2 regions of the Pseudoalteromonas sp. Of11M-6 genome follow, and region 2 is predicted to be linked to the other one. Evidence: riboswitches for the same ligand, from Rfam matches in the RefSeq annotation. Region 2 holds a riboswitch; the other holds the start of a gene.
What was found. A riboswitch is a leader RNA that binds a small molecule or an ion and turns the genes downstream of it on or off. The one in region 2 is predicted to bind cobalamin.

Region 1 (3,948 bases), on a different contig from region 2:
AGCGTGATAAAACTCAGCAACACGACCAAACATGGAAGCCATAGCCATTGCCAGCTCGCCCTTGCAAACGAGCCTAGATTCCAAAACAAGATTGCACTGATGGCTTGAGGGTCACTCCAATAGAGCAACAAGCTAGTAAAGGCACTGAACAGAAAAGAAAGTGCGACGCCCGCCAAGAGCATAGTTTCTACCTGCTGTAGTGCATTGCGTTTTGCCACAAATAAAAGCAGCAAGATAGACAGCAAACTTCCGACAAATGCAGCCCCAGACATCATTAGGCTAGACTGTGCACCAAATAGCGCGATAAGCACCACCACACCGAATGAAGCACCTGAAGAAATACCAAATAAATAAGGATCAGCTAGAGGGTTACGCGTCACGGTTTGTAAAATAAGACCCGCTATCGCCAGTCCTGCTCCCGCACTCATCGCCAGTAACGTCCGTGGCAGACGAAGCTCAACTACCACCCGTTGTTGAAGTACGCTGGGATCGAAATTAATAATCGCTTGTATAACCGTATGCCAAGATAAATCAATCGCACCGATCTTAAGTGCCATCAGCATGCTAAAACAGCACAAGCTCAATAGCAGTATCGATATCAACGCGATCCGCTTTGCGGCAATCATAATTGATACCCGTAATGAAAGCGTATATGTGGGATCTCACTGTTATTTGGCGGATGGCGGACAGTAGAAACCTCTGCACATACCCCAAAAACTTGGCTTAATAGGCTTTCGGTAATGACTTCAAGTGGCGACCCATCTGCAACAAGCTCACCGTTATTTAATACTAATAAGCGGTCGCACAAGGCGCTAGCCAAATTTAAGTCGTGAAAAGACGCAATGATAGTAACACCAAGCTGCTTGGCCAGCTCCATAATTTGGATTTGATATTTAATGTCCAAATGGCTGGTGGGCTCATCCATTATCAATACTTGAGGCGCTTGCACCATGGCACGTGCGATCATTGCCCTTTGCTTCTCCCCACCAGACAAGGAGCTAAAACATTGCTCTAATTTATGGCTCAATCCAACCTGCTCAATGGCATGTAAGATTGCCTGTTTTTCAGCAGCCGTCGTTGTCGCGAGCAGTGATTTGTTCGGTGTTAGCCCCATCAATACCATATCAAATAATGGCAGAGTAAACTCAGCGGGGATCTCTTGTAGCACCACAGCAACATGTCTCGCGTAGGCTTTACGTCCATAACTAGCTAGCGGCTTACCATTGAAAAGTAGCGACCCAGAACTTGGCGCTGTGTATTGATATAAAGTGCGCAGCAAAGTCGACTTTCCAGCACCATTCGGTCCGAGCAAACCAATAAATTCACCCGAATTAATAGCAAAGCTGAGTGCCTTTAAGATGGCTTTACCACCAAGCTGCACGCTAAGTTTATCGACTTGAAACTGTGGAGTGACTGCCATAGCACCTCTGATTGGGCACGGCAAAGTAGTAGCTTATAGACAAGCGACAACTTTGACTTAAGTCTGCCCGCTTAAGTATATAGATAGGCCTTGGTATCTGACTTATGCAAGAGGTAACACTCATACACTTACAGTTGCGGGGACAGTTGAGGACTCACACCTCATTCCCAATATCTGCCTATCACGAAATTTGCAATATTATGAAGTCTAGACGTCTAAAATACAACTTTTGGCCAAGCAGTTTGGCTGCTGTCGTAAAACACCTCAACTTTTACTATACCCGCATAAGGAATATCTATCTTCGATTGGTATGCAGTAAGCTCAGGCGATAGGTCAAGAATAAGTGCTACAAGCGCTTTTATTACTCCTGCATGCGCTACGACGGCGGTACACTCTTCACTTGGCGACGCCAAAATACTGTGCCACCACGTGGCGACCCGATGATGAAAATCATACATAGACTCGCCCTCAGGAGGCGTGTGCAGCCAAGGGTTTTGCCAAAAGTCACCAATACTTGGAAATTGGGTTTCTCGCCAAAGCGTATCATAAGGTTGTCCATCCCATAATCCAAAATCAAATTCGGCGAGATTTGGCTCCACCTCAACGGGGAGTTGATACTGTTTTGCAAAGGCTGTGGCTGTATTCAGGCAGCGCTTCCTTGGAGAGCTAATAATACCCTGCAGGCCACTTAGGCTCGTTAACGATTGCAGCAATTGCTGAGCACCAGTACTACTGAGTTCGGGATCTGTCACTCCAAGTAAATGGCCTGATAGGGTCGTTTCACCATGACGAACAAAATATAGCTGCCGCTGCATTTTTACTTAACCTGAGGTTTGTTACCCAAAAAGCAAAAACGCAAGCTAAGCTTGCGTTTTCAATTAATACCATTCTACGGTTATAGGATCTGGTTTTCTTTCCACATCTCTTCTTTTGCTAACCGCTTTTTGCGTTTGTCGCATGGATCGTCGCAATCACAAATTTTGTCAATGCCCATTGAGCCCAAACCACCACAACTACTGGCCATGGATTTCTTTTGTACGATAACGCCTACTGCCATCGCAACAGCGATAAGCATAAGTAAACCGAAAGTAAGGAGGAATAAAGACATTATCTAGCCCCTTTTATTGCTACATTGAATTGAGTGACGACGCGCAAATTATACGCTTTCATGGCGTCACTCACAATTAAATTATGGGGTGTTGTACAGCTTAATTCAAGTACGGCTGAAATGCTTCACTCGCGTAACTCTTGATCCCTTCAGGACTTTTATACATCAAATACACGGGGAGTTGATGCTCAGTGGCATACGCCTTTGCACGCTCCGTGCCCATCACAGTCAATGCTGTCGCTAGGCCATCAGCCGTCATCGCAGATGGATGTAGTACCGTTACCGACACCAGCTCATGTTTAACTGGGCGACCCGTTGTAGGGTCAATAAGGTGTGTAAAGGTTTCACCATCCATTTCATAAAAAATACGGTAGTCACCTGAAGTTGCAATGCCATTTTTGCCAGGCTCTATCACGCGATGAATTTGGCGTTGACCAACAGGCGCATCGGGTTTCTCGATAGCAATACGCCACTCTCCATCCGGCTTCTTGCCAGAAACGCGAAGCTCGCCACCGATTTCTACCATATAGTCATGAATATCATGACTCTCAATCACCTCAGCCACCTTATCTATGCCATAGCCTTTAGCGGTTGCAGAAAATGATAATTCCAGCCCCGTAACTGTTTTCGCAAGACCACGGCCATTTAAAATAAGCTTATCAACACCGATACGAGTGCGCATATCGTCTAACTCGACCTGTGACGGACGCATTGTTGGTCTTTTGTCAGGACCAAATCCCCACAAATCGATAAGCGGTCCCATCGTAACATCAAGCGTTTTGGTCGACTTTCCAAGGCGGATAGATTCAGCAACTACCAAGCGAAAGTCTTCACTGATAGGCATAACGGTATTTGCGGCTAAACGGTTAAACTGGTTAATCTCAGAATCTGGGATATAGGTGGACATAGATTGATTAACAGCCTTTAATGCTTGCTCAACCTCCTCGTGCAACTGCGCTTGTTCGAGCGGCTTTTCACCGGGGAATACCTTGATGTTGTAGGTCGTGCCCATGGTTTTACCAGACAGCACGATTTCCTTGGCTTCAGGTTTTGCGTCTTGGCATCCTGTTAAAAAAACGAATAAAAACGAAATGATAAAAAATCGAGATAAAAAAGCGTAACTTGCTTGCATCAGAACTTCCTGAGTTTAGTAGCAACGGGTATAAAAAAGCCCTCGAGCAAAGGGTTTTGCTTGAGGGCTTATATTCTAACTTAAGTTCATTGTTAGACCGAAACCTAATTAACCACCGAAGTCATCAAGTAGGATGTTTTCGTCTTCAACACCTAAGTCTTTAAGCATGTTAATAACTGCCGCGTTCATCATTGGAGGACCACACATGTAGAACTCACAATCTTCTGGCGCTTCATGGTCTTTAAGATAGTTTTCAAAAAGTACGTTGTGGATGAAGCCAGTGTAACC
Region 2 (3,948 bases):
CGGATTGTGTTTTTTCAAGCGCTGCTAACTCACCAGACCAATCTACCATGCCATTATGACTAAGGATTAGCGTGCCATTTTTTGAAAGTGCAGGGCGAAGCGCTCGGAGTGCTTCGATGACCTGATATGCTTTAACGGGAATGATTAGCGTATCTATACTGTTGGCAGGGAGTTCTGCAAGTGTTTTGGTGCTGCATGGGATGGTTTGTTGAATACTTGCTGTTTGATAGCGATAAGTCGCCGCGCGTTTATTTCGAGTGATCAGCGTAATTTGATGAGATTGACTAAGGTGCTGGGCGAGCAGTAATCCTATCGCCCCTTCACCTAAAATATGTATGTTAGCCATGTTTTCTGTTGCGCCAACTTGTCCAAATATAAAATAGAACAAAATAACTGACCGCACCGGCTAAATCAGCTAAAAAATCAGCGGTAGATGCTTGGCGGTACGGTAATGAATGCTGCATCCACTCAATTCCTGCACCGTACAAGGACAGTAGCACTATGTGTGTCCATACCTTTACTTTAAAAGCATGGTGAGAGATAAACGCAAGCACAAAAAATACACCAAAATGTGCCACTTTATCGATATTTGGGAACAGCTTTGGAGACAAGCTAATTTCCTTTGCGAATAGCACCGTACATATAATTAAAGAGATAATCAAAAGAGCTTTATAAACGCGCCGTGTCACAATACATCCTACTTCTGTATGACTAAGCGAGCAGTATACCATCGAAAACTGTCCATTGGGTGAACATCCTAATACGCTGTTTAAAAACTTAAAGTAACTCAAATTAGGCATAAACTGCTATAATCGAGCCAAAATGACTTTAGGAGAGAAGCATGCCTTCATTTGATATTGTATCTGAAATTGATATGACAGAAGCAAAAAATACCGTAGACAACGCGGTTCGCGAGCTTGATACGCGGTTTGATTTTCGTGGCGTAGATGCATCAATCGAGCTTAACGGTGAAATGATCAACCTTAAAGCGGAAGCAGAACAGCAAGTTATGCAGTTGTTTGATATGTTAGTGGGTAAAGCGGCAAAGCGTGGCCTTGATGTGGCAAGCTTCGAGCTAAAAGACATTGAACGCTCAGGCAAATACGTATCGCGCAAGGTGGCGTTAAAACAAGGCATCGACAAAGAGATGGCGAAAAAACTGGTTAAGCTTATTAAAGACTCAAAAGTTAAAGTTCAAGCATCAATTCAAGGCGATACGGTGCGTGTAACGGGTAAAAAGCGTGACGATTTGCAAGAAACGATGCAATTGGTTCGTACCGGTGAGCTTGGCCAACCATTTCAATTCAAAAACTTCCGCGACTAATTACGCTTTACTTCATTCCAAAAGTGCATAGATTGCACTTTTGGATTTCTAGACGTCCATTGACAATCATTCCGAAACCCAAGACAATAGCCTCGCATTTTCAAGGTGCTGTACACAACCTAGTGTGGTTGCTAAGTGTATAGATAATCGGGAAACTGGTGCGAACACAAGGGAACATCTAATTGCGTGAATCAATAATAAATTGAGTAAGACAGTTTATTACACATGATTAGCTTGGATCGGTTCTATGCCAGCGCTGCCCCCGCAACGGTAGAGTGAACTGCTAATCTGCAGATTTACTGAGCCCGGAGACCGGCCTTGAAACAGTCACTTTGTGTTCTTGTACGGTGGGTACAAGTTAGGGGAAACCATGTTAAATAAAACTGCTCTAAGCGCGGCGATAGCGACGGCGCTCTCTTTTTCAGCATTTGCGGATCAAAATGTTGAACATATCACTGTTACTGCTAATAAATTTGAACAATCTCTAGAAAGCGCATTGTCTGCCATTACGGTTATAGGTCGCGCTGAAATTGAAAAAAGCAATGTTCAAGATGTCGTATCGCTACTCGATAATGTCGCTGGTATTCAAGCTGTTAGAAACGGTGGCTTTGGCCAAAGCGTGAGTTTATTCCTACGCGGTAATGACGCTAAGCATACGCTAGTGTTAATCGATGGGGTTCGAGTGACGGATGCAAACTCCGGTGACAATTCGCTCACTAATTTACCACTTAATAGCATCGAAAGAATTGAGATCATTCGTGGTGCCAAAGCTGCGATTTATGGTTCAGATGCCATTGCTGGCGTGATTAACATTATTAGTCGCGAAGGGAATAACAATACTATCGCGTTTACGACTGGGAGTAACAATTACTCCAAGACCGAAGCGACGGTAAATTACAAAAAAGACAAGTTTAGTATTGCAGCTAATGCGGGTTACACTCATACCGATGGCTATGATGTGATTGAGAAAGACCCTGAAGCTGCAATCACAAAAAACCATGACCGTGATGGATATTATAACGGTAATGCCGGTTTAAATGTGCAGTATGGTGATGAAGAAAGTGGCATTTTTAGCTTACGTTCACAGTACAGTGAGGGTGAGGGGGAGTATGACTCTTTTGGTAGTGATGCTTACCGTTTCCATAACTACACCAATAAGTTGGCGTGGAAAAGACGTACTGATAAGTTTAGCCAAAGTGCGTCATACAGCTTAGGTAAGGAACAAAATGTTCAAATCGGTAATAGTGCTGACGATAACGCTTATGTCACCAAACGCAGTCAATTTGAATATCAGTCGCAATATAGTTTAACTGAAGCTTTGATCTTCACTGGTAACTTTACCTTTCTAAATGAAGATGTTGGTGATTCTACCGCCTCTTTTTCAGAGCCTGAGCGTGATAATTTATCTTTAGCACTCGGTGGGTTTTACAACGATGAAAATTGGCTGGCAGAGGTTGTACTGAGAACGGATGATTATGATTTTCATGGTCGTGCAAACACCTACACGGTTGCTGTAGGCAAGCAACTCATGGATGGCCTAAGTGTTAAGTTGAATCATGGTACTGCCTTTAGAGCACCTTCTTTATCACAGGCGTTTGTGATTGATAGTCCTTACTATTTACCTAACCCAAATATTAAGCCAGAAGAAGCTACTAATAACGAAATTATTGTTACATGGAGCGGCGAGAACTTCCGTGTGGAAGCTGCGGTATACGATAACCGTATTACCGATAAAATCGTTAATCAGCAAAATGATAAATGGAAATATGTCCCTTACAATGTTCAGCGCGCTGACTTTGAAGGTGCTGATCTTTCTGTTGAAATTGAAGACAACTTTGGTATCGAGCATACAGTAAATGCGAGCTATGTGAGTGCTAAAGACGCTGATACCGATAAGCAATTACAGCGCAGAGCGAGACGTACCTTAACTTATTCAGTCAGTAAAGAGTGGGAAAATGTCGACGCAACACTGACCTTAGTCCATAGAGGTAATCGCGACGATAAAGTATGGGGAGCTGAAGGTGCATATACAGTGACTTTACCGTCATATACGCTGTTTAACTTAGCTGCTAACTATACGTTTTTCGACGGATTCAAGTTAAATGGCCGTATTGAAAACTTAACCGATAAGCGTTATTTCAATGCCACAGCGGGCGAAGCAAAAGATGGCTCTTTACTGGGCTATAAGCCACTAGGTAGACAAGCCTACGTTGGTGTGAGCTACAGCTTCTAATACGTTGAAAGCTTTTCAATACCCAGAGTGATCCATCGTGAGTAATGGATCACTTTTCTTATTTATCATTTAGTTGCATTACATTTGTAACAGGTGTTCTGCCTTACGTGTAGTTGATAATAGATTTGATTTGTATTATTACTACCTTAAGGAAAAGAACATGAAGTCACTATTATTTGGGTTACTCACGCTTGGGATTGTCACATCAGCGCAAGCTTCGCTACCTGAAAACCAGCTTGAACCTCAATTTTCAACACAATCAATGACGGGCGATTTCGCTTGGTTTAACGCGCCATCGCAAACCTGTAGTCGGATCCGCAGCATGATGTACTATCGTCACCCCGGCAACGATCACCTAACGCCTATATCTGTGCCTGTGATTTATACCGGT

Region 1: linked by a shared signal. The riboswitch ahead of MHN32_RS06140 (ABC transporter ATP-binding protein) and the one ahead of MHN32_RS06845 (TonB-dependent receptor) in region 2 are both predicted to bind cobalamin.

The regions. Positions count from the first base shown of each region.
Region 1 covers NZ_JAKRFW010000008.1:155,457-159,404, reverse strand. The annotation lists gene MHN32_RS06145 (iron ABC transporter permease) at 1-626, opposite strand, end outside; gene MHN32_RS06140 (ABC transporter ATP-binding protein) at 623-1,420, opposite strand; cobalamin riboswitch at 1,490-1,645, opposite strand; gene MHN32_RS06135 (histidine phosphatase family protein) at 1,636-2,235, opposite strand; gene nqrM ((Na+)-NQR maturation NqrM) at 2,316-2,528, opposite strand; gene MHN32_RS06125 (FAD:protein FMN transferase) at 2,629-3,660, opposite strand; gene nqrF (NADH:ubiquinone reductase (Na(+)-transporting) subunit F) at 3,769-3,948, opposite strand, start outside.
Region 2 covers NZ_JAKRFW010000009.1:105,778-109,725, forward strand. The annotation lists gene MHN32_RS06830 (2-dehydropantoate 2-reductase) at 1-346, opposite strand, end outside; gene MHN32_RS06835 (VanZ family protein) at 339-689, opposite strand; gene MHN32_RS06840 (YajQ family cyclic di-GMP-binding protein) at 842-1,324, shown strand; cobalamin riboswitch at 1,414-1,660, shown strand; gene MHN32_RS06845 (TonB-dependent receptor) at 1,695-3,557, shown strand; gene MHN32_RS06850 (hypothetical protein) at 3,718-3,948, shown strand, end outside.